Regions from separate parts of the Halomonas sp. FeN2 genome, predicted to be linked through region 3. Evidence: predicted binding sites of a transcription regulator. Region 3 holds the regulator's gene; each other region holds the start of a gene.
What was found. Region 3 encodes sigma-54, which starts transcription at its own class of promoters, with help from an activator protein. Its sites were predicted from a motif close to TGGCACNNNNNTTGCTNT; they were not measured.

Region 1 (10,124 bases), 2.2 Mb from region 3:
CGCCGCGACGCTGCGCTCCGACTTATGGGTGATGGGCAGCATTACGCTGGTCACGCTGCTACTGCTTGCCGTCTTCTGGAAACAGGCCAAGCTGGTCACCTTTGATGCGGAGTACGCCCGCACGCTCGGCATGCCTATCACCGTGATTGAAGCATCGCTCACCGCTATGGTGGCGCTAGCGGTCGTCGTCGGCCTGCAGATGGTCGGTGTGATTTTGATGGCCGCCATGATCGTGGCACCCGCGGCGGCCGCGCGACAGTGGAGCCGCCACCTGGGCGGCATGCTCACCATCGCCGCAGGCGTCGGTATTGTCAGTGGCGTGTCAGGGGCGACCATCAGCACCCTATCGCGGGGCCTGGCAACCGGCCCGCTGATTGTCCTTACCGCAACCGTCATCGTGCTGATATCGTTGGCATTGGCGCCCGGCCGTGGCCTGCTGTGGGGTGTGATAAAGCACTATCGCCAGAAGTCAGCGCTGCAGAAACAGCAGCTACTTTATGCGCTATATAAACACTCGGCTGATCCCTCATGCGCCCCTTCAACACTCGGTTCACGCAGGATGCTCAACAAGCTTAAGCAGCAAGGCTACCTAACCCGCTCTCGGCGCGGTACCACCCCAGGCGACGATGGCTGGGGGCTAACGGCACAGGGCCAGGCGGAGGCTAGAAGAGTGGTCGCGGCCTTTGAGGAATTAGCATCATGATGGCAGAGCTACTGACCACAACTGCCCTGCCCATTATGCTAGTGGGCGCGATGGTAGGCATCGCCTCCTCGGCGGTGGGTACCTTTTTAGTGCTGCGCGGCAACAGCATGTTATCCGACGCAATCAGCCATTCGATTGTGTTTGGCATCGTCATCGTCTGGCTGCTGACCAAGCAACAGAGCGGGCCGGTACAACTGATTGGGGCCGCCCTCACCGGGCTGTTAACCGTGCTGCTCACCGAAGCCTTAGCGAGCACCAAACGGGTCAAGCAGGATACCGCTATTGGCCTGGTCTTCCCGGCGCTGTTCTCTATCGGCGTACTGCTGTTGAATATTTATGCCAATGATGTGCATATCGACACGCATACTGTGCTGCTCGGTGAGATCGGTTTTGTCTGGCTGGATACAGTCGACATCTTCGGCCTGCCCATCCCCCAGGCGCTGGTATCGATGAGCGTGATGACGGTGCTCAACTACGCGTTTATCGGACTCTTTTATAAGGAGCTGAAGCTGGCCACCTTCGATCCGGCGCTGGCCAAAACGTTCGGCTTTATGCCCTCGATTCTTTTCTATGTGCTGCTAATGCTAACTAGTTCCACTGCCGTGGCGGCCTTTGATGCGGTAGGCGCGGTGCTGTTTATCGCCTTTGCCATCGTTCCCGCCTCCGCCGCCTATTTGCTGACCGACCGGCTGTGGATGATGTTTATCATCGGTGCGCTAATTTCTATCGCCTCGAGTATTTCCGGCTACTACCTCGCCGTGTTTCTCAACGTCTCCATTGGCGGCATGATGGCCGTCATGACCGGCGTATTCCTGATGCTCGCCTTTCTGGCAGGGCCACGCTACGGCGTGATTACCCAACTGGTCAAACGCCAACGGGCACGCCAGGCGCCGGTGGAGCCGCCGCCCAGCGTTTGAAGCCCAGCTTTTGGAAACACCGCTCATCCGCGCGCAAAAAAGCGACCGCCTTTCGACAGCCGCTTGGCCGGGCAGGCGGTAACCGGGTGTGGATAACTTAAACCGTCAGATGCTGCTTGATCAGCTCATTGGAGAGCTCGCTGATCTCACCTTTGGCCACCGGGCGACCGCGATCCATGATCACAAAGCGATCGGCGTATTTACGGGCAAAGGGCAGCTTCTGCTCTACCAGTAGCACCGTAAGGCCATCCTCGTTGATCAACTGACGGATCACTTGGCCGATTTGAGCGACGATATTGGGCTGAATACCCTCACCTGGCTCGTCCAAAATCAGCAGTTTGGGTTCGATGACCAGCGCACGGCCAATCGCCAGCTGCTGCTGTTGCCCGCCGGAGAGATCGCCGCCACGGCGGTGTTTCATCTCTTTAAGCACTGGGAACAGCTCATAGACCCGCTCAGGTATCTTTTTCAGCCCGTCGCTGCGGGCGGCAAGGCCGGTGCGCAGGTTCTCCTCCACGGTCAGCAGCGGAAATATCTGCCGCCCCTGGGGCACGTAACCAATTCCCAACCGCGAGCGCGCCTCAACGGCTTTTTTAGTCAGCTCGATCTCGCCGGTGTCGGCGGTGTAGCGCAGCTCGCCACTTTTGACGGCCACCTCGCCCATCACGGCTTTCAGCAGCGTGGTTTTGCCCACGCCGTTGCGTCCCATCACGCAGGTACACTGACCGGCGGGCACCTCAAGATCAAGATCCCAGAGGGTGTGGCTTTCGCCGTAGAACTGGTTAAGCTTTTCAATGGCTAGCATCAGGCGGCCTCCTCGTCATCGGCACCCAGGTAGACCTCGATTACTTTGGGGTCGCTGGAGACTTGATCCATGGTGCCTTCCGCCAGCACGCTGCCCTGGTGCAGCACGGTCACCTGGCGAGCGATGGAGCGCACAAAGCCCATATCGTGCTCCACCACCACCACGGACTGTTTACCGGCCAGCCCGGTGAGCAACTCGGCAGTGCGCTCCATCTCCTGCTCGGTCATGCCCGCCACCGGTTCATCCACCAGCAGCAGGCGCGGGCGCTGCATCAGCAGCATGCCGATCTCCAGCCACTGCTTCTGGCCGTGGGAAAGAATCCCGGCGGGCTGATGACGCAACTCCGTCAGGCCGATGGTTTCCAGCACGTCGTTAATACGGTCTTTGATCTCGCCGGTCATGCGGGCGGTCAGGGTGGGAAAAATCCGCTTGTCCGCCGCCATGGCCAACTCCAGGTTTTCAAACACCGAGAGCGCTTCGAAGACCGTGGGCTTTTGAAACTTGCGGCCAATGCCCAGGCTGGCGATGTCGGGTTCGTTCATGTGCAGCAGGTTATGGCGACTGCCGAACCATACGCTGCCGCTGGTGGGGCGGGTTTTGCCGGTAATGATATCCATCATGGTGGTTTTACCCGCCCCGTTGGGGCCGATAATGCAACGTAGCTCTCCGTCATTGATGGTCAGGTTAAGATTATTGATGGCTTTAAAACCATCGAAGCTGACAGTGACATCTTCCATATAAAGAATCGGCCCGTGACGAACGTCCACCGGTGAGGCTTGGGGCGCCATAAAATCGAACACCCGGTCACGCTGGGACAGCGATTGCAGCAAACTCATGCGGAGGCCTCCTTGGACGTGTGTTGATGGTCAGGATCCGTCGTCTGATCCTCGCGCTTACGACGCTTGAGGTAGCCAAACAGCCCCGCCACACCCTTGGGCAGAAACACCGTGACCAGTACGAACATCGCGCCCAGGGCAAACAGCCAGGCATCGGGCATGACGCCGGTAAAGATAGTTTTGGCGTAGTTAACTAAAATGGCACCAATCACCGCGCCATACAGCGTGGCGCGACCGCCTAACGCTACCCACAGCACAATCTCGATGGAGAAAATCGGCGAGAATTCACTGGGGTTGATAATACCCACTTGCGGCACGTAGAGCGCCCCCGCCAGGCCCGCCAGCATCGCCGAGACCACAAACACAAACAGCTGAAAGCGTTCGACCCGATAGCCGAGAAAGCGCGTGCGCGCCTCGGCGTCGCGGGTGGCCACGCTCACACGGCCCAGCTTACTGGTGACAATTGCGCGGCAAAGGATAAACCCCAGCGCCAAGGCCACCCCGGTGGCCAGGAAAAGCCCTAACCGCGTGGCGTCGCTGCGTAGATCAAAACCGACGATCTCGCGGAAGTCAGTCAGGCCGTTATTACCGCCGAAGCCCATCTCATTGCGGAAGAAAGCCAGCATCAAGGCAAAGGTCAGTGCCTGGGTGATGATCGACAGATACACCCCGGTGACCCGTGAGCGAAACGCCAAGAAGCCGAACACCAGCGCCAGTAGGCCGGGGGCCAGCAGCACCATGGCAAAGGCAAACCAGGCCATATCGAAACCGTGCCAGAACCACGGCAGGCTGTCCCAGTTGAGGAACACCATAAAGTCGGGCAGTACCGGATGGCCGTAGGTGCCGCGATCGCCAATCTGGCGCATCAGGTACATGCCCATGGCGTAACCGCCGATAGCAAAAAACGCACCGTGGCCGAGGCTTAAAATGCCCAGATAGCCCCACACCAGATCCACCGCCACCGCCAGCAGCGCGTAGCTTAGGTACTTACCGAAAAGGTTAACCGTATAAGCCCCCACATGAAGCGGGTTATCCGGCGGCACTGCCACATGCAGCAGGGTGACCAGCGCCAGCGCGGCCAGTAGCACGCCGAGAAAAATCTGCGTAGAGCGTTCGCTGAACGGGCGTGTTAGCCAAAAATTTGTCGATGATTCGGTCGTTAATGACATCGTTTAGCCCTCCGCAGCCCGGCCCTTCTGCGGGAAGAGTCCACGCGGGCGTTTTTGAATGAATAGGATGATAAAGACCAGCACGATAATTTTGGCCAGTACCGCGCCTGCCCAGGGTTCCAGCACCTGGTTGATCACCCCCAGCGATAGACCAGCCACCAGCGTGCCCCACAGGTTGCCCACGCCGCCGAACACCACCACCATGAAGGAGTCGATGATGTAGTTCTGCCCCAGGTTGGGGCCGACGTTGGTGAGCTGGGAGAGCGCGACCCCGGCAAGCCCGGCTACGCCGGAGCCCAATGCAAAGGTCATGATATCCACGCGAGTCGCACGAATGCCCATGGAGCGGGCCATGGCGCGGTTTTGGGTCACGGCGCGCACTTCAAGCCCCAGCCGGGTGCGGCGCATAATCAACATCAGGCCCGCAAACACCACTAGCGCAAAGCCGAGCACGTACATACGATTCAGCGTTAATGAGAGCGCATCGTTAACCACCAGTGAACCGCTCATCCACTCAGGGGTGATGACGGTACGGTTAAGCGGTGAAATCACCGTGCGCACCAGCTGCTGCAGAATCAGGCTGATACCAAAGGTCGCCAGCAGGGTTTCCAGCGGGCGTCCCTTGAGGAACTGGATAACGCCGCGCTCGATCGCCACACCCGCCAGAGCGGCAACCATAAAGCCCGCGGGAATCGATAGAATCAACGCCAGCCCAGGCTGGCCGGGCAGCAGTTGCTGCATCGCCCAGGTGGTGTAGGCACCCAGCATCATCAGCTCGCCATGAGCCATGTTGATGACGCCCATGACACCGAAGGTGATCGCCAGGCCAATGGCAGCTAGCACCAGCACCGAGCCAAGGCTCAAGCCGAAATAGAGCGTTTCCAGACCGCGATTGATTTTTAGCTGCTGCTCGATACCCGCCAGGGAAGCGGCAGCGGCGTTGGCAACAACGGGATCATCGCTATTGGCTGCCCGGCTCAACGCCACACGCGAACGCGGATGCAGGCTGCCATCCAGCGCTTCGACCCCGGCTATTTCACCCGCTTCAGCGCGATAAATCGCCACCGCCTGGGTCAGGCGATAGCGCACCTGCTCGTCCTCTTCCTGCGCAATCAAGTCGTCGAGGGTCGGCACCAGCTCAGCATCTACTTCCCCTAGCAGGCGCTCGGCCGAGGTGCGGCGGCGTTCCACGTTAGGCGAGTAGAGGTCAACGACCGCAATGGCACTGCGCAGTTGATTACGCAGGTTGTTGTTAATACCGATACGCTCCAGATCACGGCGAGACATCTCGCCCAGCGCTTCGCCGGTTAGAACATCGGCCACCGGCCAGTCACGGCCACGGTTCTCCAACACTAATACAAAGCGGCCGTCTTCGGTGCGCTGTAGGCGGCCATCCAGCAAGGCCTGCAGCCAATCACGGGCGCGCTCGTCGTCGCTTTGCAGAATAGCGGTGATGGCTTCGCCTTTGGCAGAGTAGGATTCAACGTCCAGCGCTTCTAATAGTTCGAGCGCGGCCTCATCATTCGTGGAACTGCTGGCGGTGTCTGTTGATTGTGCCTGTGCGGTGAGCGTCATACCCAACAGCAGAAAACAGAGCATCGCCAAGGAAAGGAAACGCCTCATGGGGTTCTTCCTTTGGTTATCTAAGAGGGAAAGATAGCGTGCTCCTTGCCGCGCCAACCATCGAACCGCGGCGCGGCAAGGGGTGTTATTCGTTACTCAGCGAGTGCCGCTTCGGCTTCTTCTACTGCGGTACTACCACCGCACGAGCCGTTCACGACGTTGAAGTTGCCGCACTCCATCGGCTTACGCCAATCGGCAATCAAGTCACGGGAGCCAGGCAGGTAGTCAGACCAGGCATCGCCGGCCACGGTAGACGGCGTTTGCCACACGATATCGAACTGGCCGTTGTCCTGAATCTCACCGATCAACACCGGCTTGGTGATGTGGTGGTTGGGCATCATCGCCGCATAGCCGCCGGAGAGGTTAGGCACCGTCACACCGATAATGGCGTCTTTAACGGTATCGACATCCGTGGTGCCCGCTTTGCGAACCGCTTCGGCCCACATGTTGAAGCCAATGTAGTGCGCTTCCATTGGGTCGTTAGTCACTGCCATATCGTCGCCGGTGTACTCGATCCAGGCATCGATGAAGTCGTAGTTGTCGTCGTTATCGACGCTCATGAAGTAGTTCCAGGCGGCCAGGTGGCCCACCAGCGGGCCGGTATCAATACCGGTAAGCTCCTGCTCACCCACGGAGAAGGCGATGACGGGAATATCGGCAGCGTCGATACCCTGGTTGGAGAGCTCGGTATAGAACGGCACGTTGGCGTCGCCGTTAACCGTCGAGATCACGGCAGTTGGTTTACCCTCTTCACCGAAGCGACGAATTTCTGCCACGATGTTCTGCCAATCGGAGTGACCGAACGGCGTGTAGTTAACCATGATGTCCTCTTCCGCAATGCCGTGTTCATCCTTGAGGAAGGCTTCAAGGATACGGTTGGTGGTACGCGGGTAGACATAGTCGGTACCCACTAGCGCAAAGCGCTCGATACCGACTTCGTTGATAAGGTATTCAACCGCAGGAATCGCCTGCTGGTTAGGCGCTGCGCCGGTGTAGAAGACGTTTTCAGAAGACTCTTCGCCTTCATACTGCACCGGGTAGAACAGCAGGCCGTTGAGCTCTTCTACGACGGGCAGTACGGATTTACGCGAAACCGACGTCCAGTTGCCGAAAATCACGTCCACTTCTTCCTGGTCTAGTAGCTCCCGGGCGCGTTCGGCAAACAGCGGCCAGTTAGACGCCGGGTCAACCACCACGGCCTCTAACTGACGGCCCAGCAAACCACCGGCTTCGTTCTGCTGCTCAATAAGCATTTCGACGGTGTCTTTGAGGACGGTTTCACTGATCGCCATGGTGCCAGAGAGTGAGTGCAGGATACCGACTTTGATCGGGTCATCGTCTTGGGCGATGGCCTGGGTGCTGGCACTCATGATGGCAGCGGTGAGTAAAGCGGTCGCGAAGCGGCCACTTGAAAGGAAGGGGCGAGGGTGTGTCGAGCGTTTGAGAGTGTTCATTGTTAATCTCCTTGCACCCCTTATGATTGGGGCTTGATGGTTGGCTTCGCGCTTGGGGCTGTTGTGTTAGCTCCCCCAATACGTCCACTAGCCATTAACACCTGCAAGGGGTGCGCCAGATTGACACAAAGTTGCTTTATAGCTATTTAATCAGCCACTTAATAATCAACAGAAAATCTCAACACTCACCGCATGCACCAAAATAAAGCGCAAGAACGCAGCTAAAGCACCCTCGCAATGCACCAATAAAAGACAGTGCACCAACTAAGAACTTGAACTTTTGAAATACAGAGCATTAACGCATTAGTTACTTATTGACTACAAAGCCATTCTTTATTATTAGTTAAAAAAATAGGTAAGAAAGAGCAGATAACAGAAGCCTTGGACTTCTTCTATAGATGTTGCCTATAAAAAAGGGGCGTCGACTTTCGTCGACGCCCCGGTGATTGTGATTGATCTATTCGGGTATTAATCGCTTTCAGGCGAACCTGAATTGGGGGTTGCCTTCATCCCGCGTCGCAAAAGGGGACCCAAGATATAAGGCAAGATCAAGCCCAACCCAGCAAAGACCCAAAGGCCGATAGCCAGACCGCTGTCCCATAGGATCATCCAGTCGCCATCGGAGATATCCATGGCATGGCGAAGGTTCTTCTCCATCTCAGGCCCCAGCAACAAGCCAAGAATCACTGGCACCAGCGGAATCTCAAGCTTACGCAGGACGTAACCACCCACTCCAAAGGCCACCATGAAGTAGAGGTCAAAGATGGTGTTACTGATCGAGTAGATACCCACGAAAGCGATCATCGTGACGATCGGCAGTAGGTACATCGGCGGTACGGACAGCAGCTTGACGAAGATGCCCACCAACGGAATGTTTAGAATCAGCAGCAAAAAGTTACCGATCAGCAGCGCCGCGATCACGCCCCAGACGATGTCGGCATTCTGGGTGAACATCAAAGGTCCTGGTGTGATATTCAATGAAATCAACAGCGCCAGCAGCACCGCCGTGGTACCACTACCCGGCACGCCTAGCGTCAACATAGGGACTAAAGCACCGCTGGACGCACCATTGTTACCCGCTTCAGGCGCCGCCACACCGCGCGGATCACCTTGTCCAAAATAGCCTTTCTTACCCAACACACGTTTTTCAAGGGTATAGCTGATAAAGCTACCCAACGAAGCACCGGCACCCGGTAGCACACCGGCGACAAAACCCAGCACCCCGCCACGGAAACTGGTGGGTAGAATATCGCGGATATCTTTCCAAGAGAGCGAAAGCTTATTGACCTTCATCTTTTCCTTACCACCACCTGCCCGCTCCTCAATGAAAAACAGCAGTTCAGAAATGGCAAACAGACCGACGATAGCAATGATGAAGTCCACGCCTTCAAAAAGTTCGAGCACCCCGAAGGTGTAGCGCTGCACGCCGGTATTGTCGATACCCACCGTGGCGATCATTAGGCCAATACTGGCGGCGACTACTGTTTTAACAGGGTTTTTGCCGGTGATGCCACCTAAGGTAGCGAACGCCAGCAGGAAGAGCGCGAAATACTCCGCAGGGCCGAACGTCAGAGCGAAATTAGCCAGCAGCGGCGCCAGCAGGATCAAACCGACGGTGGCCACCAGGCTGCCAATGAAGGAGGCCACCGCCGAGATAGCGAGCGCCTCCGACGCCTTGCCTTTTTGGGCCATAGGATAGCCGTCAAGACAGGTCATCATGGCCGGTTCATCGCCCGGAATATTCAACAGAATCGATGAAATACGCCCACCGTACATGGCACCCGCATACACCGAGGTCAGCATAATCAGGGCGGTTTCTGGTGCGAGTCCCAAACTGAACGCCAGCGGAATCAGGATGGCCACACCATTGGCCGGGCCTAATCCCGGCAAGGCGCCGATCAAGGTGCCTAGAAAAGCACCCAGCAGGGCGAACATTAGGTTATGGGGCTGCAGAGCAACGCCAAAACCATCCATCAAATAACCTAGAGTTTCCATTAGTTCACCTCCAGGAATGACAACAGACCCAGCGGCAAGGCGAGATCAAGTGCAAAACTAAATAGGAAGTACACCACCACTGCCGAGACTGCCCCAGTAATGTAAGCATTGAGTGGACGAGCCCCCATTCGCCAGCAAAGCGTCCCCACCGCCAACGTGGTGCTAATAATGAAGCCCAGCGGCTGAAGCAGCATGGCGTAAAAGATCAGCACCACCACGGCGATAATGAGCTCGACACCCGTACGGCTCCAAGGCCAGGCGTTGTCGGGATCAGGGCGTACAATCAGATAAAGGCTGGAAATTGCCAGTACCACGGCCAGCAGCTTCGGAAAAGTGTCAGGGCCGACGGCTTCGGCCCCACCAAACGGCTCTGGGAACTGAGTCGCGGCCCAGCCGTACGCAACGGCCAGGACGATCATCAAGACCCCAAAGATGCGGTCATTGAAAGTCATTACTGAATCAATCCAATATCTTTAGAGAGCTGTTCAATGTCACTGATCTGGTTGAGTACAAACTCTTCAAACTCACCAGCGGTCATGTGGAAAGGCATCAAACCGTTTTGAGCCATGACATTCTGCCACTCTTCACTCTGGTAAATAGTGTCCATGGCATCGGTCCAATA
Region 2 (10,124 bases), 1.4 Mb from region 3:
GGCCCTCACCCGTAGCCGTATGGCGAGGCGGAGGGGCATCCGGCAGTATCCAGCGAGGCGAGTCAGTTGGCGCACGTAAGCGCTGCTCATCCACGGTTAAGCGCAGCACGGGTGCGTCCAACATAAGTTCGCTACCGGGTCGTAACTTGCCAGCGATTAGCTCCAGTTCTCCCGTCAGTGCCCCGCGCCCCTCCAGGGTTAGCCAGGGCAAGGCGTCCAGGTAGGGCATAAAGACATCCCAGGCATCCGCCTGGGCATCCAACTGAAGCTGTGCGGAGAGCGCTGCCAGTAGGTCGGGGTTCAACTCGCCGCTGTTAACATTGACAGGAGTTATCGTTTTGAGCGACGCATCAGCGTTAAGATTGATAGCGCGCACCAGGGTTGCTTGATCGCTTAGGCGAACTAAACGACCATTAGTGATAGCGAGGGAAACATGAGGGATCGCGAGTGTGTCGCGACTTAAGGTGGTCTCTGCGACTTGTAGCTCGCCGTCAGCTTCAAGTGCGATGTCACCAACGGTCAGGCGGCGAATACCCACAGCATCGAGTGCATCGATATGCAGCTCGCCGCGCAACAGGGCCAGTAGAGAGAGCGAAAGGGTGGCGCGTTCAGCCTCAATCGAAATCGGCAGCGCCTCATCTTCACGAGCTAGATACAGCCCCTCTACTTCCCAGCGGCCTGGGTGTCGGCTAATACCTTGCTCCCAGCGAATATCGATGCCCTCAAATTGTGAAATGCGCGCGGGCAGCCACTGGCTATTAAGCAGCCAATAGCTGCCCGCCACCCAAACCAGGATGATAAACAGTAGGCCAATCAATACCCTCAGCAGCAGGCGAGGTAGGTGATTTTTACGAGTGTTCGCGTCTGGCATAGTAGCTTCCCTAGCAGATAACTCCTGTTGGGGCGTGTTTTATGGCATTATGCGCGGCGTTGGGCAGTGACGGGTTTTCGATTTCAACGCTAGGCAGGCAACAAACGCCATGTTCAAGGATTTTTACACGCAGCGCGGAGAGTATGTAGTGATCTCTGCAGAGCAGGCCAGTCGCTTCGCCAAAGGCGTGGCGGGTGACTACAACCCTATTCATAACCCGGATGCACGCCGTTTTTGTGTGCCCGGTGATCTACTGTTTGTACTGATACTCACAAAGTTTGGGTTGTCGCGGCAAATGGAATTTCGTTTCACCAACATGGTGGGCGCTGACACGCCGCTGAAGTTTAGTGAAGCAGACGACGGCACTCTTCACGTTAGCGATGAGAGCGGTAAATGTTATTTACAGGTAGTGCGTAGTGGCGACATTACCCACGATCCCGACGTGGTGGAAGCCTTTGCGCGTTGCTATGTCGCATTTTCAGGCAAAAATTTTCCACACTATCTCAAACCGCTGATGGAAGAGCATGGGGTCATGTTTAACCCCAAACGCCCACTGGTGATCTACGATAGTATGGGATTTTCACTCGAGCGTCTGGATGGCTTTTCGCCTGGCTTAACGCTGAACCACTCTTCGCTAGAGGTGCACGGTAAGCGTGCCGATGCGCTGCTGGAGTTCTCGATTGAGTCAGCCGGGGAGGCCGTTGGAGTGGGCTCTAAAAAGCTGGTCGTGAGCGGCCTTTGCGACTATGACGCCGATGAAATGGCCGCTATTGTAGAAGAGTTTTATCGTCTCAAGGCCGCCTATGAGTCGGCCTAGTGGTCAGTGTGCAGGTATCAACCTGCTAATGGCATTACATCGACTTCGACTTCCAGACGGTGCTCGCCGCCCCCGTTCATAACGCCTTTGAGCGGGGCGACATCGGCGTAATCCCGCCCCCAGGCCAACACCGGATGCTGCTCGCCAGCCACGGTGCCGTTGGTGGGGTCGAGGGCTAGCCAACCCCATTCGGGAATCCAGGTAGCCAGCCACGCATGGGAAGCATCTGCGCCTATAAGTCGTGCCTGCCCAGGCGGCGGCTGAGTTTCTAAATAGCCGCTGACATAGCGTGCGGCGAGGCCTACTGAGCGCAACGCCCCAATCGCCAAGTGAGCAAAATCCTGACAGACGCCGCGCCGGTTGGCGAGTACCTCGCTTAGCGGTGTCGCTAGCGTGGTAAAGCTGGGGTCATACTCAAAGGTTTTGTAAATCAGTTCATTAAGCGCTAAAGCCGCCTCAACTATCGGTCTGCCTGGGGTAAAGCAGCTGTGGGCAAAGTTGGCTAGCTCGTCATTACGGCGAATAAACGGCGAGTCGAGGCGGTAAAGTTGAATGTCAAAGCTGTTGTTCTGGCTAAGCTGCTGAGCAACCTGTTCCCACGTAGTTGAGCTGGTTGGTAGCGTCGCTAAGGGTTGCGTGCTCAGTGGCGTGACTACAGTGACATCTAGCGTTTGATGGACATCCTCCATGGCGAAATAGAGCACTCGATTACCGAATACATCGCGGCGCTCCATCTGCACCTGCGGCGCGGGGCTTATCTGCAGTTCCGAGGCACCACACTGCTGGTGCGGCGTTCTGCGGGGCAGCACTCGCGCTTCACTATGGCACAGTGTGACCGGGGCGCTGTAGTGGTAGCGGGTGGTATGGCGCAGCGTGTAGTTCATGCATCGGCCCCCATGCTGACTAACTGGCGCGGCCGCTCCACGTGGCTGAAATGGCTCTGGCTAATGGCTTCAGAAAGCGCGTTTAAGGGTTCAATCAACGCATCCAGCAGTTGCTCTAGGGCATCTTGCGCCTCTGGCGTATCGGCCAAGTGGCTTAAGCGATCGATGTCGGCCAGGTGCAGCGCGGCATTGGCCTGAATTAACAGCCGTCGCTCAGCGTTACGGTAGGGCGATGAGGTGCCGGGCAGGCGATCCATCTGACGCTCAATGCGTTTGAGCATATAGCCCACCGAGCGGGGATTGGTTTCATCAAAAAGCAGTAGATCCAGAATCGCCGCAGGGTGAAGCTCGCTGCGGTAACGGCGGCGATAAGCGGTAAAGTTATCGGTGGTGGCGAGCACGACTTCCCACAATGCTAGCCCCGGCGAATGCGGCGCATTGAGAGTAAGCTTGAGCAGCGACAGCAGTCCCAGCACGCGATCCAGGAAGCGGCCGATATCCATAAATCGCCAGCCGTAGTGATGCGGCATGGTTTCGTTACACAGCCCGAAGAAGGCGGCAAGCTGTGCAGAAAGCCCTTCGCAGGCGCGCCTCGCCGCGCTGGCCCCTAAGCTGGGGTTAAAGGTGGCCATGCGCTGGCGCAGTTGGTGCACCACTCTCCAGGAGTCGTCGCCTAAATGGTCGCGCACGCTGCGTGCATTGCGCATCAACTGTGCAAAAAGTGGCTGCAATGCCTGGGGATCTACATCATCAAATTGGGCCAGCAGCGCGGTGCGTTTTAGATCAAAGCCAATCAGCGGTGCCTGTAGCCTTTGTTCGTCCTCTTCGTTTAGTGTGGTGATATCCAGTGCTAACAGGAGTTCATCAAGCAGTTGATCGGCGATCTCATCCTGTTCATACTCCATCAGCCTGAGCAGCGCTTCACGCAGCAGTCGCGCACGGGTGTCTAATCGCTCCCCGTAACGGCCTAACCAGAATAGGCTTTCGGCTACTCGACTGGGTAGGTCAGTGCCGTCGCGTGTGGCCACCACCGGGCCGCGGGCCTGGCGGAGCTGGCTAACGTGGGGCTGTGGAGAGGTCGCCGTAACCCAAACATCCTTAACGATGGTGCTGCTTAGGGATGGCAAGCCAGGCTCACCAACCCAGGCTAAACCTCCGGGCATTACTTGGTACTCGCCTGCCGCACTATTTTTAGCGGCAGTGCTGCTTTTTGTAGTGGCATTGGGTGTGCGTGTCACAAAGCAGCGAAGATTGAGCGTGGTGGGCTCCAGACGCTGCAGGTGGCTATCAAAAACCGGCGCAGTGGCTGGTTTCGTCGTGATATCGGCGTTGGGCAGTAGCAGGGTCTCACCCAGCAGATGCTCGCACAGCATCGGTAAGTAGTCCGCTAACACCGGAGCTTCCAAAATGCCCACCCCCAACGCGTTAGATAGCGCCACGCCGCCTGCGCGCATGGCCTGTAGAAGCCCAGGTACGCCCAACTGCGAATCGCCGCGTAGTTCCAACGGGTCGCAGTAAGCGTCGTCGCAGTGGCGCAGTATCACATCGACTGGCTGCAAACCGCCCAGGGTGCGTAGCCACACCTGGGTATCACGAACGACCAAATCCTGGCCTTCAACCAGCGCAATATTAAGGTAGTTGGCTAGATATGCGTGCTCAAAATAGCGGGGACTACCCGGCCCCGGTGTTAATAAGATAAGCGTGGGGTTATCACGATGCTGATAGGCCATGGCGATCAGCGTGCGGTGGTGTAGGTCAAGAAAACCCGCTAACCGCTTTAATGGCGCATTGCGGTACATATCCGGCAGGGCGCGCGCCATCAGTATGCGATTTTCAAGCGCAAGGCCAGTACCGGATGGCGCCTGTAGTCGGTCTGCCATCACCCGCCACTGGCCCTGAGTATCCTGAATCACATCCACGCCGTGAAAAACAATCGGCGCGCGGTCATTGGGCAGCGACTGGTGGCAGGGCAGTATTAAATGCGCTGAGGCAAGCAGTTCCTGGGTGGGTAGCAGCCCCGCCTCAAAGAGCGTTTTGGGCCCATAGATATCGTCGTAGAGGGCGCTCAGCAGACGGCTGCGCTGGATTAGCCCTGCTTCTAATGCATGCCACTGTGCTTCATCAATCACCCAGGGTAGCGGGTCGAGCCGCCACGAACGCCCCTGGGTTTCATCATGCATATTAAAAATTACGCCGTTTTCAGCTAATAGGCGCTGAATCTCGTCATGCTGCTGGTGACGCCCCGTCGGGCCCAGGCCTTCTAATGAGCCGAGTAAGTTTTGCCAGCCAGGGCGTAACTGCCCCTGGCCATCGAGCATGGCGTCAAACGTGCCGGGCTGTCCCTTGCCTAGCTGGTGTAAGTAATCCTCAACGAGCCCGTTAGCCACGGGCGCGAGAAGTGAGGGAGAGACAGGGGCCGTCATTATCCTTGTAATCCTGAGAAGTAGGTGGCGGATTATCCTGTACTGGGCGCTAAGAGAAAAGCATTAGCTTAGGAAACCTCTGATTCACTATTGCGCTTGCCCATACTGCGTTGAAATTAGACTCAAAATGCTCATTTACCCATGTAAACTCCGCTTTTTCGACTAATTTCGCCTTGTCTGGCCTGCGCTCATGACGTTAATCAGAGGCTCCTTAGTTAAAAATGTTAGCTAGGCGTCCAACGCAGGTCGAGGGTCTGCGGCAGTTCCAGGCTTGGGGTTTCCAGCTTGGGAACCTGATGGCCATGGCGATGACCGCTGTCACTAAAACGCCCCAGTCTTCGCGCTTCGGCTTCAAACGCATTGACCGGGAAGGTATCGAAATTACGCCCTGTGGGGTGCACCACGTAGTAAGTGCAGCCCGCCACTGAGCGCTGGTTCCAGGTGTCGATGACATCAAACACCAGCGGCGCGTGAATGGGAATTTGCGGATGCAGCGCCGAGGGCGGCTGCCAGGCGCGGTAACGCACCCCGGCCACCGCTTCGCCGTTTCTGCCGGTAGCTGAAAGGGGCACCCGGCGGCCGTTGCAGGTCACCACATAGCGGTCACCGCTCATACCGCTGACTTTGACTTCCAGGCGTTCCACTGAGGAGTCGACGTAGCGTGCAGTGCCGCCAGCGGAGGCTTCTTCGCCCAATACATGCCAGGGTTCGATGGCTTGGCGCAGCTCGATATCCAGCATGGGGGTGTGCAAGCGACCGTGTAGCGGGAAGCGGAACTCCAGAAAGGGGGCGAACCACTCCAGGTCAAAATCGAAGCCGTGGTGGCGCAAGTCACTCAGCACGTCGTCAAGGTCACTCCACAGATAGTGGGGCAGCATCCAGCGATCCTGTAACGCGCTGCCCCAACGCACCGGTTTGGCCCGGTAGGGCGTTTTCCAGCAGCGGGCTACCAGTGCGCGGATCAGCAGCATCTGCATCAGCCCCATACGGGCGTGGGGCGGCATCTCAAAGCCGCGGAGTTCCAGTAAGCCAAGGCGACCGCTGTCGCTATCCGGCGAATAGAGCTTGTCGATACAGAACTCGGCGCGGTGAGTATTGCCGGTTAAGTCGGTGAGCAGGTGGCGCAATAAGCGATCGACCAGCCAGGGCTGTACCACTTCCCCTTCGGGCATTTGTTGAAGGGCGATTTCCAGCTCATAGAGGGCTTCATGGCGAGCTTCATCCACCCGCGGGGCTTGGCTGGTGGGGCCAATAAACAGACCCGAAAACAGGTAAGAGAGACTCGGGTGGTGCTGCCAGTAGGTGACTAAACTGGCCAGCAGATCCGGACGACGCAAAAACGGTGAGTCGTCAGGCGTCAACCCGCCCAGGGTGACATGGTTACCACCGCCGGTGCCGGTATGGCGCCCATCCAGCATAAATTTCTCAGTGCCCAGGCGGGTTTTTCGCGCTTCTTCATATAGCCGTTCGGTTTGTGCTACCAGGGTTTGCCAACTGGCCGCGGGCATAATATTGACTTCGATCACGCCGGGGTCAGGGGTGATCATAAAGTTTTCCAGGCGCGGGTCTCTCGGCGGTGAGTAACCCTCTACCATGACCGGGCAAGCGAGTTCCTTGGCGCACTCCTCAACGGTACTCAGTAGGTCAAGGTAGTGCTCTAAGCTGGTCAGCGGCGGCAGGAAAATATGCAGGCGGCCATCCCGCGGTTCCACACATAGACTGGTGTGAATGACGCTACTTTCCCGGTCGATGTTTGCCCGTGGCTGCTGTTGAACGGCTTCGCCTTCCGGATGCGATGGGCTAGGGTGGCTTGAGCGACCCAGGCGTTCGGCATCGCTGATATGCAGCTGTTCGGCGTTGCGGCGGGCGACTTCGCCGTGAATATCGCCCAGTTCAGGCCGGGGGGCGAACAGCGATTCAGGCTGTGGCTGCTCCTCTGGGTCGGCCCAGGGCAGCGCTGAAAGCGGTAAGCGTAGGCCCATGGGCGAGTCACCGGGCACCAGGAATAAGTGGTCGCGCTTGAGCGGCCAGCGGCCGCTCTCCCAGCGGTGAGCTTGGCTGATCGAGTGGCGCAGCGGCAGGGCGTAGCCCACCACTTCGTCCAAGCCTTGCTCTAACAAACGAGCTAAACGGTGGCGTTCGGCGTCATCTTTGAGATTGGCTTCCCGCGGATCCACATTGACGGGCAGCGACTGCTCTTTCCAGAGGTAGTAGTAGGCATCCTCAAACGCCGGAATCCAGTAGCGTTCCGCCACCCCCAAGCGTTCGCTAAGGGCCTTGGTGAAGCGATGCGCCATCGCATTATCAACGTCTACCTTGGGGGCGCCTTCCATACAGGCCAGCCACTGGGGATCTCGCCATAGCGGCACGCCATCTTTACGCCAGTAGCAGGCTAGCGCCCAGCGGGGCAGCGGTTCACCGGGGTACCACTTGCCCTGCTGTTGCTGAATGGCGCTGCCGGGCGCATAGGCGGCCTGCAGCCGGGTTAGTAGTGCCTCGGCGCGTTCGCGCTTGTGCTCGCCTAGCGCTTCGGTGTTCCACTGTGGGCTCTCCATATCGTCGACGGATACGAAGGTGGGTTCGCCCCCCATGGTGAGGCGTACGTCCTGCTGCAAGAGTTCGGCGTCCACTTGGTCTCCCAAGGCGCAGATGCGCTGCCACTGTTCATCGCTATAGGGCTTGGTGACCCGCGGATCTTCATGGATGCGCTCGACCTCCATGGTGACATCAAAGGTGACTTCACACTTATCCGAAAATCCGGTGATGGCCGCGGCGCTACCGGTCGTCGGAGTGGCGGCGAGGGGAATGTGTCCTTCGCCAGCGAACAGGCCCGAGGTGGGGTCGAGACCTACCCAGCCAGCGCCGGGCAGGAAGACTTCGGTCCAGGCGTGCAGGTCGGTGAAGTCCACCTCGCTGCCGCTGGGGCCGTCCAGCGCTTTAACATCGGGTTTGAGCTGAATGAGGTAGCCGGACACAAAGCGTGCAGCGAGGCCCAGATGGCGGAAAATCTGCACCAGCAGCCAGGCGCTGTCGCGGCAGGAGCCGCTGGCGAGTGTCAGTGTCTCTTCGCAGCTCTGAACACCGGGCTCCAGGCGTACCAGGTAACCAATATCGTCCTGTAGACGTTGATTAAGCGCGACCAGGAAGTCGACGGTGGTAGTTGGTTCGCGGGGAACGGCTTTGAGCCACTCCAACAGCCGCGGCCCTGACTCGGTGATTTCAAGATAGGGGCTTAGTTCTTGGCGCAGCGCTTCTGGGTAAGCAAAGGGGATCGTTTGCGCAATATCGTCCAAGAAGAAATCGAACGGGTTAATCACCGTCATCGGGGCGATTAGCTCGACGGCAATGGTTAGCTCTTTGCGGGGTTCAGGGAACACCACGCGGGCATTGAAGTTGCCAAACGGATCCTGTTGCCAGTTTAAAAAGTGGTCATCGCCGGAGAGTTTGAGCGAGTACGCTTCGATATGAGTGCGGCAATGGGGTGCCGGACGCAGCCGAATAACGTGGGGCGAAAGACGCACCGGACGGTCAAAGTGGTAAGTCGTACGATGATACAAGGCAACGCGAATGGTCATGGGCCACCCTCAAAAGAGCCGCTATTAATCGGCTGGTCGGTTGGGTTAAGGAATAACCGAACGTTTCGCAAGTATCGTTCCACTTTTACTATTTTGCAGCCGCTATCTTAACTAAGACGTTTAACTAAAGTGGAAATCGCGTTATGCACCAACTTGATGCCACTTGTGCGCACCAAGATAGGGCGTAAAGGCGCTTTAAGTTGCTCTTGCTCCCTGTCACGTAGCGTTTAAGTAAGCGAGCGTTGAAATATCGCAAAAGATGGTACGCATTTTGCTCTCAATTGTTTGATTGTTTTGCACGCGGCAGGCCTACACTGAGCATTAAGCAAGTTGCCGCTTACATCCCCAGCGCCAGGAGAGCGCCCATGAGCCAAGTGAATTGGAATAACTATGCGTGTCGTGATTACTACGATGAGCTGATGGCCGCACCCGGACAGCCACGTGACTCTGCGGGTGAGTTGTGCAACATGTTGGCAAGGTTCAGCGCCGAGGAGTTAGCTGAGCGGAAAACAGCGGCGGAGATCGCGATCCGTACCATGGGGATTACCTTCACCGTCTATTCTGAAGGCGCGATGATTGATCGCGCCTGGCCCTTTGATATTGTGCCGCGGATTATTCCCGCCAGTGAGTGGCGCAAAACCGAGGCGGGCCTTAAACAGCGCGTGCAGGCACTGAATCTATTTATCGATGATCTCTACCACGATCAAAAGGTCATTAAGGACAAAGTGTTGCCTGCCGAGGTGCTGGCACAGTCGGTTAATTTCCGCCCCCAGTGTGTCGGCATTAATCCCCCTCACGGCGTATGGGCCCATGTGTGTGGCTCCGACCTCGTACGCGATGGCGATGGGACGCTCTACGTGCTGGAGGATAACTTACGCATTCCTTCCGGCGTCTCCTACATGCTGGAAAACCGCAATGTCACCAAGCGGGTGCTGCCGGAGCTGTTTGCCTCAGGCAAAATTTTGCCTGTTGATGACTATGTAGCGCAGCTATACGACATGCTGGCGGCGATGTCGCCAAGGCCCGGGGATGACCCCCAGGTAGTAGTACTAACCCCTGGGATCTACAACTCTGCCTACTTTGAGCACGCCTATCTTGCCCAACAAATGGGTGTCGAGCTGGTGCAGGGAAGTGATCTACTCGTTGATGACGATGATGTGGTGTACATGCGCACCGTGGAAGGGCTACGCCGGGTCGATGTTATTTACCGCCGTGTAGACGATGAGTTTCTCGACCCGGAAGCATTTAACCCAGAATCCATGCTGGGGGTGGCGGGCCTAATGCGTGCCTGGCGGGCAGGGAAAGTAGCACTCGCCAATGCGCCGGGTGCCGGTGTGGCGGATGACAAGGTCGTTTACGCCTTCGTTCCCGCGTTGATTCGCTACTACCTCGACCAAGAGCCGCTGATCCCCAACGTGCCCAGCTACCTGTGTATGTTCGAGGATGACCGCCGCTATGTACTCGACCACCTGGATGAACTGGTAGTGAAACCGGCCAATGAGTCAGGGGGCTACGGCATGCTGATTGGCCCACGTTCAACCAAAGAGACCCGCG
Region 3 (10,124 bases):
ATATGCAAACCACGGGTAATGCCGGTGGGGCACGTAACGTGCGTTTAGCGACGCCGCTGCAATCACGCGAGAGCCTGCTGCAAGAGATGGGGCGGGGTATTTGGGTAACTGAGTTGATGGGCCAGGGTGTCAACGGTGTGACCGGCGACTACTCTCGCGGTGCAGCAGGTTTTTGGGTCGAGAATGGCAAGGTGCAGTACCCGGTAGAAGAGTTCACTATCGCCGGAAACCTGGAGCGCATGTTTGCTGGCTTAGTAGGTATTGGCGATGACACCGATACCCGTGGCAGTGTTCACACGGGTAGCTGGTTGATTGATGCCATGACCGTAGCGGGGGACTAGCAGGCACAAGCGACGGCTACTGATCTTCCTCAAAGCGGGCGTCGAACAGCGCTTGAATCGCTTCAAGCGCCTGTTCGGCGTCATCGCCTTCGGCGGTGATTCTAAGCTCGGTGCCACAAGGTGCGGCAAGCATCAGCAGTGACATGATGTTGGCGGCGTCGGCAGCCTGTTGCTGTTTGTAGACGCATATTTTTGCCGTGAACTGTTGGCCGCATTTGACCAGTTTTGTCGCCGCGCGAGCGTGTAGCCCGCGTTGATTGGTAAGTGTAAGTATGCGTTCTGGCACCCTGGTTCCTTTTCGCCGAGTGGTGTCATTAATGGATAGACGCGCTTAAGAGGTCTCTGGCCGCTCGTTGGGTGTGGCAGCGCTGACGAGAGGAGCGGCCAACTGTTCGCTTAAGGTGTAATGCAGGCCAAGTTCGCGGTGGCGAAGCTGAACTTCGCCCATGCTAGGCGCTAATTTTTCCGCTAACTTCTCGACCATATAGACCGAGCGGTGCTGACCACCCGTACAGCCAATGGCGATAGTCATGTAGCTACGTTGGCTATTTTGGTAAGCGGGTAACCAACGCTCCAGCCAGGCCAAAATGTCGTCGCTCATGGCGTCAACGATCGGATAGCTGCTCAAAAAAGCCACGATTTCCGCGTCGCGGCCAGTGAACTGGCGCAGCGTTGGATCCCAGTAAGGGTTTGGCAGGCAGCGCACATCGAAGACCAGGTCGGCGTCTAACGGTACGCCGCGTTTATAGCCAAACGATTCCAGCGTTAACGTCAGCTTATCGCGCCGTTGATGCGCTACCTGGTCGGTAATACGGCGACGTAAATCGTGCACCGATAACCGTGATGTATCGATCAAAAGGTCGGCCAGGTCGCGAATATCCTCCAGCGTTTCCTCCTCTTTATTGATCGCCTCTTCCAGGGTCATCTCGCTATCGCGGGTCAGCGGATGGCGTCGCCGAGTAGCAGAGTAGCGCTCAAGCAGTATGCGTGCGTCGGTAGTTAGGTAAATCACTTGAAAGTCGATTTTACGCTGACGCAACTCCTCTAACAAAGAGGGTAGGCGCTCCAGCGCTCCCGGCAAATTGCGGGCATCAATACTGACCGCCAGATGGGTGCGATCGCCCTGGTCACGCAGTTCATCCACCAATGATCCCAGCAGCATAGCGGGGAGGTTGTCAATCGCGTAGTAGCCAAGATCTTCCAGCGCTTGCAAGGCGATAGATTTACCTGACCCGGAGCGGCCGCTAATGATCACCAGTTGCATAGAGTCTCTCTTTGCTTTGATCAAGCTGCGTTGAGGGTGGTGAGCGAATAATCTGCTGTGCTGTGCCCTGAACAGGCTTTCAGACCCTTAGGCCGCTGATTGCTCGCGAATTTTAGCGGTAATCAGCTCGAGCAGTTCGCGCTGGCTGGCTGCTTTACGCAGCTGCTGGCGCGTGTCCGCATCATTCATGATGGTCGCTACCTGCCCCAGTAGTGAGAGATGCGTGTCATCTGCCTCTTCGGGTACCAACAGGACAAATACCAGATCTACCGGATCGCCGTCGATAGCATCGAAATCGATTGCTTCAGCCAGCTTTAAAAACCCGGCGATAGGGGCGGTGCAGTGGGGGCTCCGCGCATGGGGAATAGCCACGCCGTTACCAATACCCGTACTACCTAAGCGCTCGCGGCCGATTAAACGGCTAAACACTTCTTGGCTGTCCAGGCTGGGGATATTTTGGGCAATAAAGGTGCTGTAAAACTCCAGCACCCTTTTTTTGCTACCCCCGGGTACGTCATACAGAACACGTTCCGGGGGGAGTATGGTTTCCAACGTCATTGAATTAACGCACACCAGCGCCTTGGGCGCGAGCTTGTGCTTTTTCCTTGTGTTTAACGAGTTGACGGTCGATTTTATCCGCTAGCGCGTCGATAGCGGCGTACATATCACTGTCTAGGGCTTCCGCATGTAAGTCAGCACCTGCTGCGTGCAGCGTACAGGCGGCCTGCTGGCGCTCTTTCTCCACTGATAAGGTGACTTGCACCGTAGTTATATTGTCGTAATGGCGCTCTACACGCTCAAGCTTTTCGTTGACATAGTCACGCAAGGCGTCAGTCAGTTCTACGTGATGACCAGTGATATTTACTTGCATTGACGTGCTCCTTATCCATCGGACTGTACTTCGATTGTAACCCTTTTTGCCGCGTTGCAAAGCCCTTGTCGAGAGTTTCCCTGAAACGTTAGCGAAGTTAGCGCAAACGGCGCCGTTCACTAGATGAGGGAATGCCCATGGCTTCACGGTATTTCGCCACCGTACGACGCGCCACTTGAATCCCTCCCTCGCCTAACAGCGTCACTAAGCGACTATCTGAAAGCGGCTTGCCGGGCGGCTCCTCTTGAATCAGTTTCTTGAGACGTGCCCGGATGGCAGTGCTGGAATGGCTATCGCCATCTTGACCGCTCACCTGGCTTGAGAAAAAGTATTTGAGTTCAAACACGCCTCGAGGTGTATGGATATATTTTTGCGTCGTTACCCGTGAAATAGTCGACTCGTGCATCTCGACGGCTTCGGCAATATCGGCCAGTATCAATGGCTTCATGGCTTCTTCACCGTGCTCCAAAAAGCCAATCTGGCGGGTAATGATTTCGCGACCCACACGCAGCAGCGTATCGTTTCGGCTAGAGAGGCTTTTGATCAGCCAGCGCGCTTCCTGGAGGTGTTCTTTGAGAAACTGATTGTCCTGGCTCTTGTCCGCTCGCTTAATCAAGCTGGCGTAGTCCGGCTGAATGCGCAGCCTTGGCAGGGCTTCTGGGTTGAGTTCTAAGTGCCAGCCTTCGTTATCGTGGCGCACGACTAGGTCGGGGGTAACATAGCTATCGTCGGTGTCGCCGTAAGCGCTGCCTGGCCGTGGGTCTAGGCTGCGAATCAGTAGGATGACGTCGGTCAACTGTTCGTCGTCGAGCCCTAGGCGGCGCTTCAGCAGGCGCATATCGTCTTTACCAAGCGCTTCGAGAAACTGCCGCACTAAACGGCGAGCGGGAACCAGCAGTGGCGTATCATCGGGGAGGGCGGCGAGCTGCAGCATCAAGCATTCACGCAGATCCCGGGCAAAGATGCCGGTCGGCTCAAACTGCTGGAGCTTGAGCAGAATGGTTTCCACTTCGCGTTGACTAAGCCCGTCAATGCCCTGGGCGCGCAGGCCTTCACGGATGTCGTTGAGCGGTTGGGTTAGGTAGCCGTTAGCGTCGAGCGCGTCGATTAAACTCTCCGCGACAAGCTGCTCGCGGGCGCTAAAATCGGTCATGGCAAGCTGCCATAGCAGGTGGCCATGCAGGCTTTGCCCTGCTGCCTGACGCTCAAAATCAGGGCCTTCGCTGCTGCTACCCCCCTGACTGCCCATATCTTGATAGGTATCTGACCAGTCGCTATCTACCGAGAGCTCAGTAGGGATGCTCTCTGACCACTCTTCTTCCTTAGGCTCGCTGACAGCCTGCTCACTAAATTCATCTTCCTGCTCCAGCATGGGATTGGCATCAAGTGCCTGCTGAATTTCTTGACGAAGATCCAGCGTAGAGAGTTGCAGCAGCGCAATGGCCTGCTGCAACTGGGGCGTCATGGTCAGCTGTGTGCCGATACGCAGTTGGAGAGAAGCTTTCATGACCATCTGAGAACCACTCGTTAATCAGAATGCTCCACCCTAGTGCGAGTGAGTGCTTGGCGCAAGTGCAATAAGCATGCCATTGGTAGTAAAGTTGTTTTAAAGCGCTATTTAGGGGCGATGAAGGCGAAACTGTTACAGACGAAAATCGGCGCCCAAATACACGTCCCTTACTTTTTGATTGGTGAGAATCGAAGCCGGCGAGCCACTGGCGATGATTTGCCCATCGCCGACGATATAGGCGATATCGCAAATATCCAGGGTTTCACGCACGTTGTGATCAGTAATCAGCACGCCGATATGGCGCTGTTTAAGCGCACGAATAATGCTTTTAATATCACCTACCGAGATGGGGTCAACGCCCGCAAAAGGCTCATCAAGCAGAATAAAAGCGGGCTCTGTGGCTAGCGAACGGGCGATTTCTACACGCCGGCGCTCGCCCCCTGAAAGGCTCATGCCCAGGTTGTCGCGGATATGGGTAATATGGAAGTCTTCGAGTAGCGCTTCCAGGCGCTGTTCGCGGTCGCTGCGACTAAGCTCTTTGCGGGTCTCGAGTATCGCCATAATATTATCGGCAACCGAGAGTTTGCGGAAAATAGATGCCTCTTGAGGTAGATAGCCAATTCCCGCCGCTGCGCGCTCGTGCATGGGGGCGCGGGTTAAATCCACATCGTCGATACCCACCTTGCCAGCGTCGGACTTGACTAGCCCAACGATCATATAGAATGAGGTGGTTTTACCCGCGCCATTGGGGCCCAGGAGCCCAACGACGCTGCCTTGGCAGATTTCCAAATTGATGTCTTTAACCACACGGCGGCGTTTGTAGCTTTTAGCCAGGTGGTGGGCATAAAGGGTTTTGTTCGGTGTAAGGATGTTGTTCGGCGTAGTGTCAGCAGTTGCCACAGCTTGACTCCCTATTGTTCAGGCTGAAGGGTCATACGTATGCGCTGGGGCTCGCTGCCGTCAACGTCAGAGCGTGCTTGAATCACTTCACGATCAATAAAATATTCAAGTCGCCCGCCGCTAAATTTGTCCTCCTGTTGGGTCAGTTCGGCTTGGTCAATTAACTCAACGCGGCGCTCGGCGACGTGATAAATAATCCGCCGTGCCCAGCCCTCTGTAGGGCCATCTTGCCCTTCGCCTTGATGGCGCAAGTAGGCGCGCTCTCCGGTGGCGGTTGCCGTCGAGAGTTCGCCCGCGTCGTTGCGTTCGATCTCTACCCGGTCGCCGCGCAGCTGCATTTCCCCCTGGCGAATGTCCACATCCCCAGTGTAAACAGCAGTCCCGGCCCGCTGGTCGAGATCCAACCGGTCGGCTTCAACTTCCACGGGAGCTTGTTGTGAAGTTTGAGCCAACGACGATACCGGCATAGCGAGTGCAAAAAGGGCTGTGTAGATAAGTGCTTTCATGGCGACTCCTCTTAAGCTTAAGGTTGCGTGGCCGGGGGGTGTATGCCGCGCACGTTATCAGTTAGGCGAACCCGGCTATTGTTAAGCCACACGTCCAAGCGTGAAGCGCTCATTTGCTGGGGTGGTTGCTGAAGCACGACCGGTGTTTCACTCCACGCATGCTGATTTAGGCCATCATAATGGAGTAGCTCAGTATCTAGCTGCCAGCCTTCGTCCGGTGCTATCAACTGAGCTGAGCCTGACAGTAGCAGAGCTTGGGTAGCAGTGTTGAGCGTGCCTACATCGGCACTCGCTAGCCATTGACGATCCTCATTGTCATACAGTACCGCTTCGGGCTCTTCTGTCCAGGTTTCGCTTTGCTGAGGCGTATGGATAAGGCGCGGTGTTTTCAGCGACTGCAAAACGTTGCCGTTATCGCCGAATAGCGTAATTTCAGCATTTTCCAGTACGTGGCCTGGTTCCTGGGCCTGCGCTTCCGGATCGATGCTGGTGCCTTGAGGCCCACGAGGGTCAAGCCATACCAGCAGGGCCCCTAGCGCTATTACTAGCCCGGCTAGCCAGAGGCGTACTTTAAAGCGTTTAGCCATTTAAGTGCGGCCGTGCAGATAGGTGTCGAGCACCGCGCCCCAGTGCCCTTGCGATTCAAGCAGCGTATCGCAAATTTCGCGCACGGCACCGTGGCCACCCAGGCGTTCGGTGATCCAGTCGGCGTGGGTGTGCATGTAGTCTGGCGCGTTAGGTACGGTAATGCCTACGCCGCAACGCTTAATAGCCGCTAGATCGGGTAGATCGTCGCCACAATAAGCCACCTGTTCCAGCTCGATATCGAGGCGCTGACAAAGCCCGCGAAGGGTGGCTAGCTTGTCTTCACAGCCTTGGTGGACATGGTCGATACCCAAGGCTGCAGCGCGTTGGCTCACCATGGGAGAGTCGCGCCCGGTAATCAGTGCAACATGTACGCCCACGCGTTTGAGAAGTTTTAGCCCATGGCCATCCTGGGTATGGAATGCTTTGATTTCGATTCCATCGGCCTGAAAGTAGAGGCGGCCATCGGTGAGTATGCCGTCAACATCCAGCGCCAATAAGCGTACGCGGCGGAGTCGATCGAGTAGCGCAGCAGGTAGGGTCATAGAGCCTCCATATCAGTAAAATCGTAAAAACCGAACGAAATAAAAACGCCGCTGGGTTAAATAACGCCGCTGGCGAGCAGGTCGTGCATATGTAGAGCCCCAATAGGGCGCTGTTGTTCATCGACCACCGCTAGCGCGGTAATACGGCTCTCTTCCATTATGCGCACCGCTTCGGCCGCTAGGATGTCGGGGCCGATGCGTTTGCCCGGTCGAGTCATGACATCATCAACGAGCACATCATGCAGATTATGGAATTGATCCAGCGTGCGCCGAAGGTCGCCATCGGTATAGACTCCGGCGAGGCGTCCATCGCTATCCACCACACAGGTAAAGCCAAGCCCTTGCCGGGTAATCTCCAATAACGCATCGCGCAGCGGGCTGCCCAGCGCGACCTGGGGCAGGCGCGCGCCGTCGTGCATCAGGTCTCTAACGCGCAGTAGCAGGCGTTTGCCTAAACTGCCTCCAGGATGGGAAAGGGCAAAATCTTCAGCGGTAAAGCCGCGTGCTTCCAGTAACGCCACCGCCAGTGCGTCACCCAGGGCGAGCGCAGCGGTGGTGGAGCTGGTGGGAGCGAGGTCGAGCGGGCATGCCTCACGTTCAACCCCACTGTTTAAGTGCGCGTCAGCGTGCTTGGCGAGGGTTGAGTTTGGTCGTCCCGTCATGCTGACCAGCGGTGTGCCCAGGCGTTTAAGCAGTGGCAGTAGCGCAGTGACTTCGGCCGTTTCACCCGAGTTAGAGAGTGCCAGCACTACATCAGTACGGGTGATCATACCTAAGTCGCCGTGGCTGGCTTCTCCGGGGTGAACGAAAAAGGCCGGTGTGCCGGTACTGGCAAGCGTTGCTGCCAACTTACCTGCAATATGCCCCGACTTGCCCATGCCTGTCACTACCACGCGCCCTTGGCAGGCGAGGATCAATTCGCAGGCGCGGTCAAAGCTTTCGTCTAGTTTAGCCTGGAGGCCTCCAATCGCTGCCTGCTCAATTTGCAGCGTACGCATCGCGCTTTCGCGTAGTAGGCTGGATGAAGCGAGAGGCTGGCGCATGGCGTTTTCTCTTAACGATTGAAAATATAAAAAGTCGTAACCGCCAAGAATAACATCTCATCACTGCTTATAGGCAGTAATTGAGGTCGTTACCCCTGGAGGCTTGATTGATAACTTGGTCTGGCCTAGGGATTGGCTCACCACTGGTTTTTTTAATCAATAGGAAGGCTCCTCGCACAGTAATGTTGTGTAGCGTTATAGTACAATGTTCGATAATGTTTTAGAAACGCTGTTTTCTAACTGCAGTAGCAGCAAGTAGGGTATGATAATTAGCCCTAGCTGCGCCTCGTTAAGAGTCAACTGATCCATGACAGATGCACCCTTTATAGAAATTGAAAACCTTTATTTCTCTCGTGGCGACCACGAAATTTTCCGTGGTGTGAATATGACCATACCGCGGGGTAAAGTAACCGCGATCATGGGGCCAAGCGGCACCGGTAAAACGACGTTGCTGAAGCTGATCGGTGGACAGTTGACCCCAGAAAGCGGGCGAATACTCATTGATGGGCAGGATGTTCATAAGCTGTCCCGGAAGGCGCTATTCACCCTACGTAAGCGGATGGGAATGCTGTTTCAGAGTGGGGCGCTATTTTCCGATTTGGATGTGTTCGAGAACGTTGCCTTCCCGCTGAGGGTGCATACGGATTTGCCCGATACGATGGTGCGCGACCTTGCGTTGCTGAAGCTGCAGGCAGTCGGGCTGCGCGGAGCTCGACACTTAACACCTGCGGAGCTGTCAGGGGGGATGGCGCGGCGGGTCGCATTGGCGCGTGCGGTAGCGCTGGATCCCGAGCTGATTTTATATGACGAGCCGTTTGTTGGTCAGGATCCCATCTCAATGGGCGTGTTGGTGCAGCTAATTAAGCGTCTTAATCAAGCGCTGCAGCTTACCTCTGTGGTGGTCTCTCATGATATCAAGGAGACCTTGAGTATCGCGGACTACCTCTATTTGATTGCCGATGGTCAGGTGGTTGCTCATGGCACACCACAGACCTTGGATACTAATCAAGACCCGCGTGTTCGCCAGTTTATTCATGGCGAGCCTGACGGCCCAGTCCCCTTTCATTACCCCGCTAAGGCGTTTTATCGCGATATTCTGGGTGAAGCTCCAGCTAAATAGAACCGCTAGGGTGGGTGACACAAGGCGCTTAAATTCACAAAAGCAGGGTAAATAAAGGGCAGGATTAATGCAGTCAAAATTCTCTAACGGCACCGCGCGTATCACCCGGCTGGGGCGCCGAGGGTGCGACCTAATGGAAGCATTAGGTCGGGCTGGCGTGTTTCTATTTCAGTCCGCAATTGGTGTGCCTTCCCGGGAAGGTTGGCGATTATGGTTGCACCAGATGCACTTTGTTGGCGTGCTTTCATTAGCCATTGTGCTGGTGTCGGGGCTGTTTATCGGCATGGTGCTGGCACTGCAGGGCTATACCATTTTGGTCGATTTCGGCGCTGAGCAGGCGCTGGGCCAAATGGTGGCGCTTTCACTATTGCGTGAGCTAGCGCCGGTTGTGGCGGCCCTGCTGTTTGCTGGGCGGGCAGGTTCTGCGCTGACTGCAGAGATTGGTTTGATGAAGGCAACAGAGCAGCTCACCAGCATGGAGATGATTGGCGTCGACCCGCTACGTCGCGTCGTGGCGCCACGCTTATGGGCAGGCTTTGTGTCGCTGCCTATCCTAACGGTGGGGTTTAGCGTGGTGGGTATCTGGGGGGGCTACCTGGTGGGCGTGGAGTGGCTAGGCGTCTTTGAGGGCTCCTATTGGAGCAACATGCAGGCCAATGTGACATTTATTAATGATATTGGTAACGGCATGATCAAAAGCGCCGTATTTGCTTTGGTGGTTACCTGGATTGCGGTATTCCAGGGTTATGATTTGGTGCCCACCTCTGAAGGTATCTCGCGTGCCACTACGCGCACGGTAGTGTATTCGTCGCTTGCAGTATTGGGGCTTGATTTTGTGTTGACCGCCATGATGTTTGGCGGCCTTTAATGGCTGGAGCAGTTTCATGAGACGTAGTAAAACCATGGAGTTCGGTGTGGGCCTGTTTATGGTGGCAGGCATCCTAGGGCTTGTGTTCCTCGGCTTACGTGTTAGTGGACTGACGCTCTCTGCTCCCACGCAGTCGTTCCAGCTAGAGGCCAACTTTGCCAATATTGGCAGTTTAAAACCCCGCGCCAGGGTCACTATGGCCGGTGTGACGGTGGGGCGGGTGGAGGCCATTGAACTGGATACAGAGTGGTTCGATGCGCGGGTCGTGTTAAGCCTGGATAGCGAGCTTGAGGGGCAGCTCTCCAAAGACTCGATTGCTTCTATCCTGACCGCAGGTCTGTTAGGTGAGCAATATATAGGCCTTAGTGTGGGCGGCGACCCTGAGATGCTTGAAGATGGCGACACGATTCGCGACACCCAGTCGGCGCTGGTGCTGGAAGAACTTATCCAGCAATTTGTGTCCAATATGGCTACTAACTAGTGTTTCATACGACAGGCACTAGCCCATTGTAATAACGGGTTCGGTGCAATAAAGGGTAGGGAGAAAGGGTTATGAATGGAGTGAACGCAA

Region 1: urtA (urea ABC transporter substrate-binding protein) is a predicted target of sigma-54. The motif match lies at 7,608-7,625, and genes of this name have one in related genera.
Region 2: KF947_RS04595 (DUF2126 domain-containing protein) is a predicted target of sigma-54. The motif match lies at 8,635-8,652, and genes of this name have one in related genera.

What each region holds. Positions count from the first base shown of each region.
Region 1 is NZ_CP074200.1:2,155,272-2,165,395, forward strand. It holds gene KF947_RS09810 (metal ABC transporter permease) at 1-703, shown strand, start outside; gene KF947_RS09815 (metal ABC transporter permease) at 700-1,620, shown strand; gene urtE (urea ABC transporter ATP-binding subunit UrtE) at 1,718-2,425, opposite strand; gene urtD (urea ABC transporter ATP-binding protein UrtD) at 2,425-3,261, opposite strand; gene urtC (urea ABC transporter permease subunit UrtC) at 3,258-4,430, opposite strand; gene urtB (urea ABC transporter permease subunit UrtB) at 4,434-6,053, opposite strand; gene urtA (urea ABC transporter substrate-binding protein) at 6,146-7,507, opposite strand; gene KF947_RS09845 (tripartite tricarboxylate transporter permease) at 7,976-9,502, opposite strand; gene KF947_RS09850 (tripartite tricarboxylate transporter TctB family protein) at 9,502-9,954, opposite strand; gene KF947_RS09855 (Bug family tripartite tricarboxylate transporter substrate binding protein) at 9,954-10,124, opposite strand, start outside.
Region 2 is NZ_CP074200.1:967,138-977,261, reverse strand. It holds gene KF947_RS04615 (hypothetical protein) at 1-871, opposite strand, end outside; gene KF947_RS04610 (DUF3581 family protein) at 981-1,688, shown strand; gene KF947_RS04605 (transglutaminase family protein) at 1,706-2,572, opposite strand; gene KF947_RS04600 (circularly permuted type 2 ATP-grasp protein) at 2,569-4,995, opposite strand; gene KF947_RS04595 (DUF2126 domain-containing protein) at 5,220-8,570, opposite strand; gene KF947_RS04590 (circularly permuted type 2 ATP-grasp protein) at 8,936-10,124, shown strand, end outside.
Region 3 is NZ_CP074200.1:4,349,803-4,359,926, forward strand. It holds gene pmbA (metalloprotease PmbA) at 1-341, shown strand, start outside; gene KF947_RS19960 (HPr family phosphocarrier protein) at 358-627, opposite strand; gene rapZ (RNase adapter RapZ) at 673-1,605, opposite strand; gene KF947_RS19970 (PTS sugar transporter subunit IIA) at 1,693-2,163, opposite strand; gene hpf (ribosome hibernation-promoting factor, HPF/YfiA family) at 2,168-2,476, opposite strand; gene KF947_RS19980 (RNA polymerase factor sigma-54) at 2,574-3,989, opposite strand; gene lptB (LPS export ABC transporter ATP-binding protein) at 4,119-4,886, opposite strand; gene lptA (lipopolysaccharide transport periplasmic protein LptA) at 4,898-5,392, opposite strand; gene lptC (LPS export ABC transporter periplasmic protein LptC) at 5,410-5,979, opposite strand; gene KF947_RS20000 (KdsC family phosphatase) at 5,980-6,522, opposite strand; gene KF947_RS20005 (KpsF/GutQ family sugar-phosphate isomerase) at 6,579-7,565, opposite strand; gene KF947_RS20010 (ABC transporter ATP-binding protein) at 7,873-8,685, shown strand; gene mlaE (lipid asymmetry maintenance ABC transporter permease subunit MlaE) at 8,753-9,553, shown strand; gene mlaD (outer membrane lipid asymmetry maintenance protein MlaD) at 9,570-10,034, shown strand; gene KF947_RS20025 (phospholipid-binding protein MlaC) at 10,124-10,124, shown strand, end outside.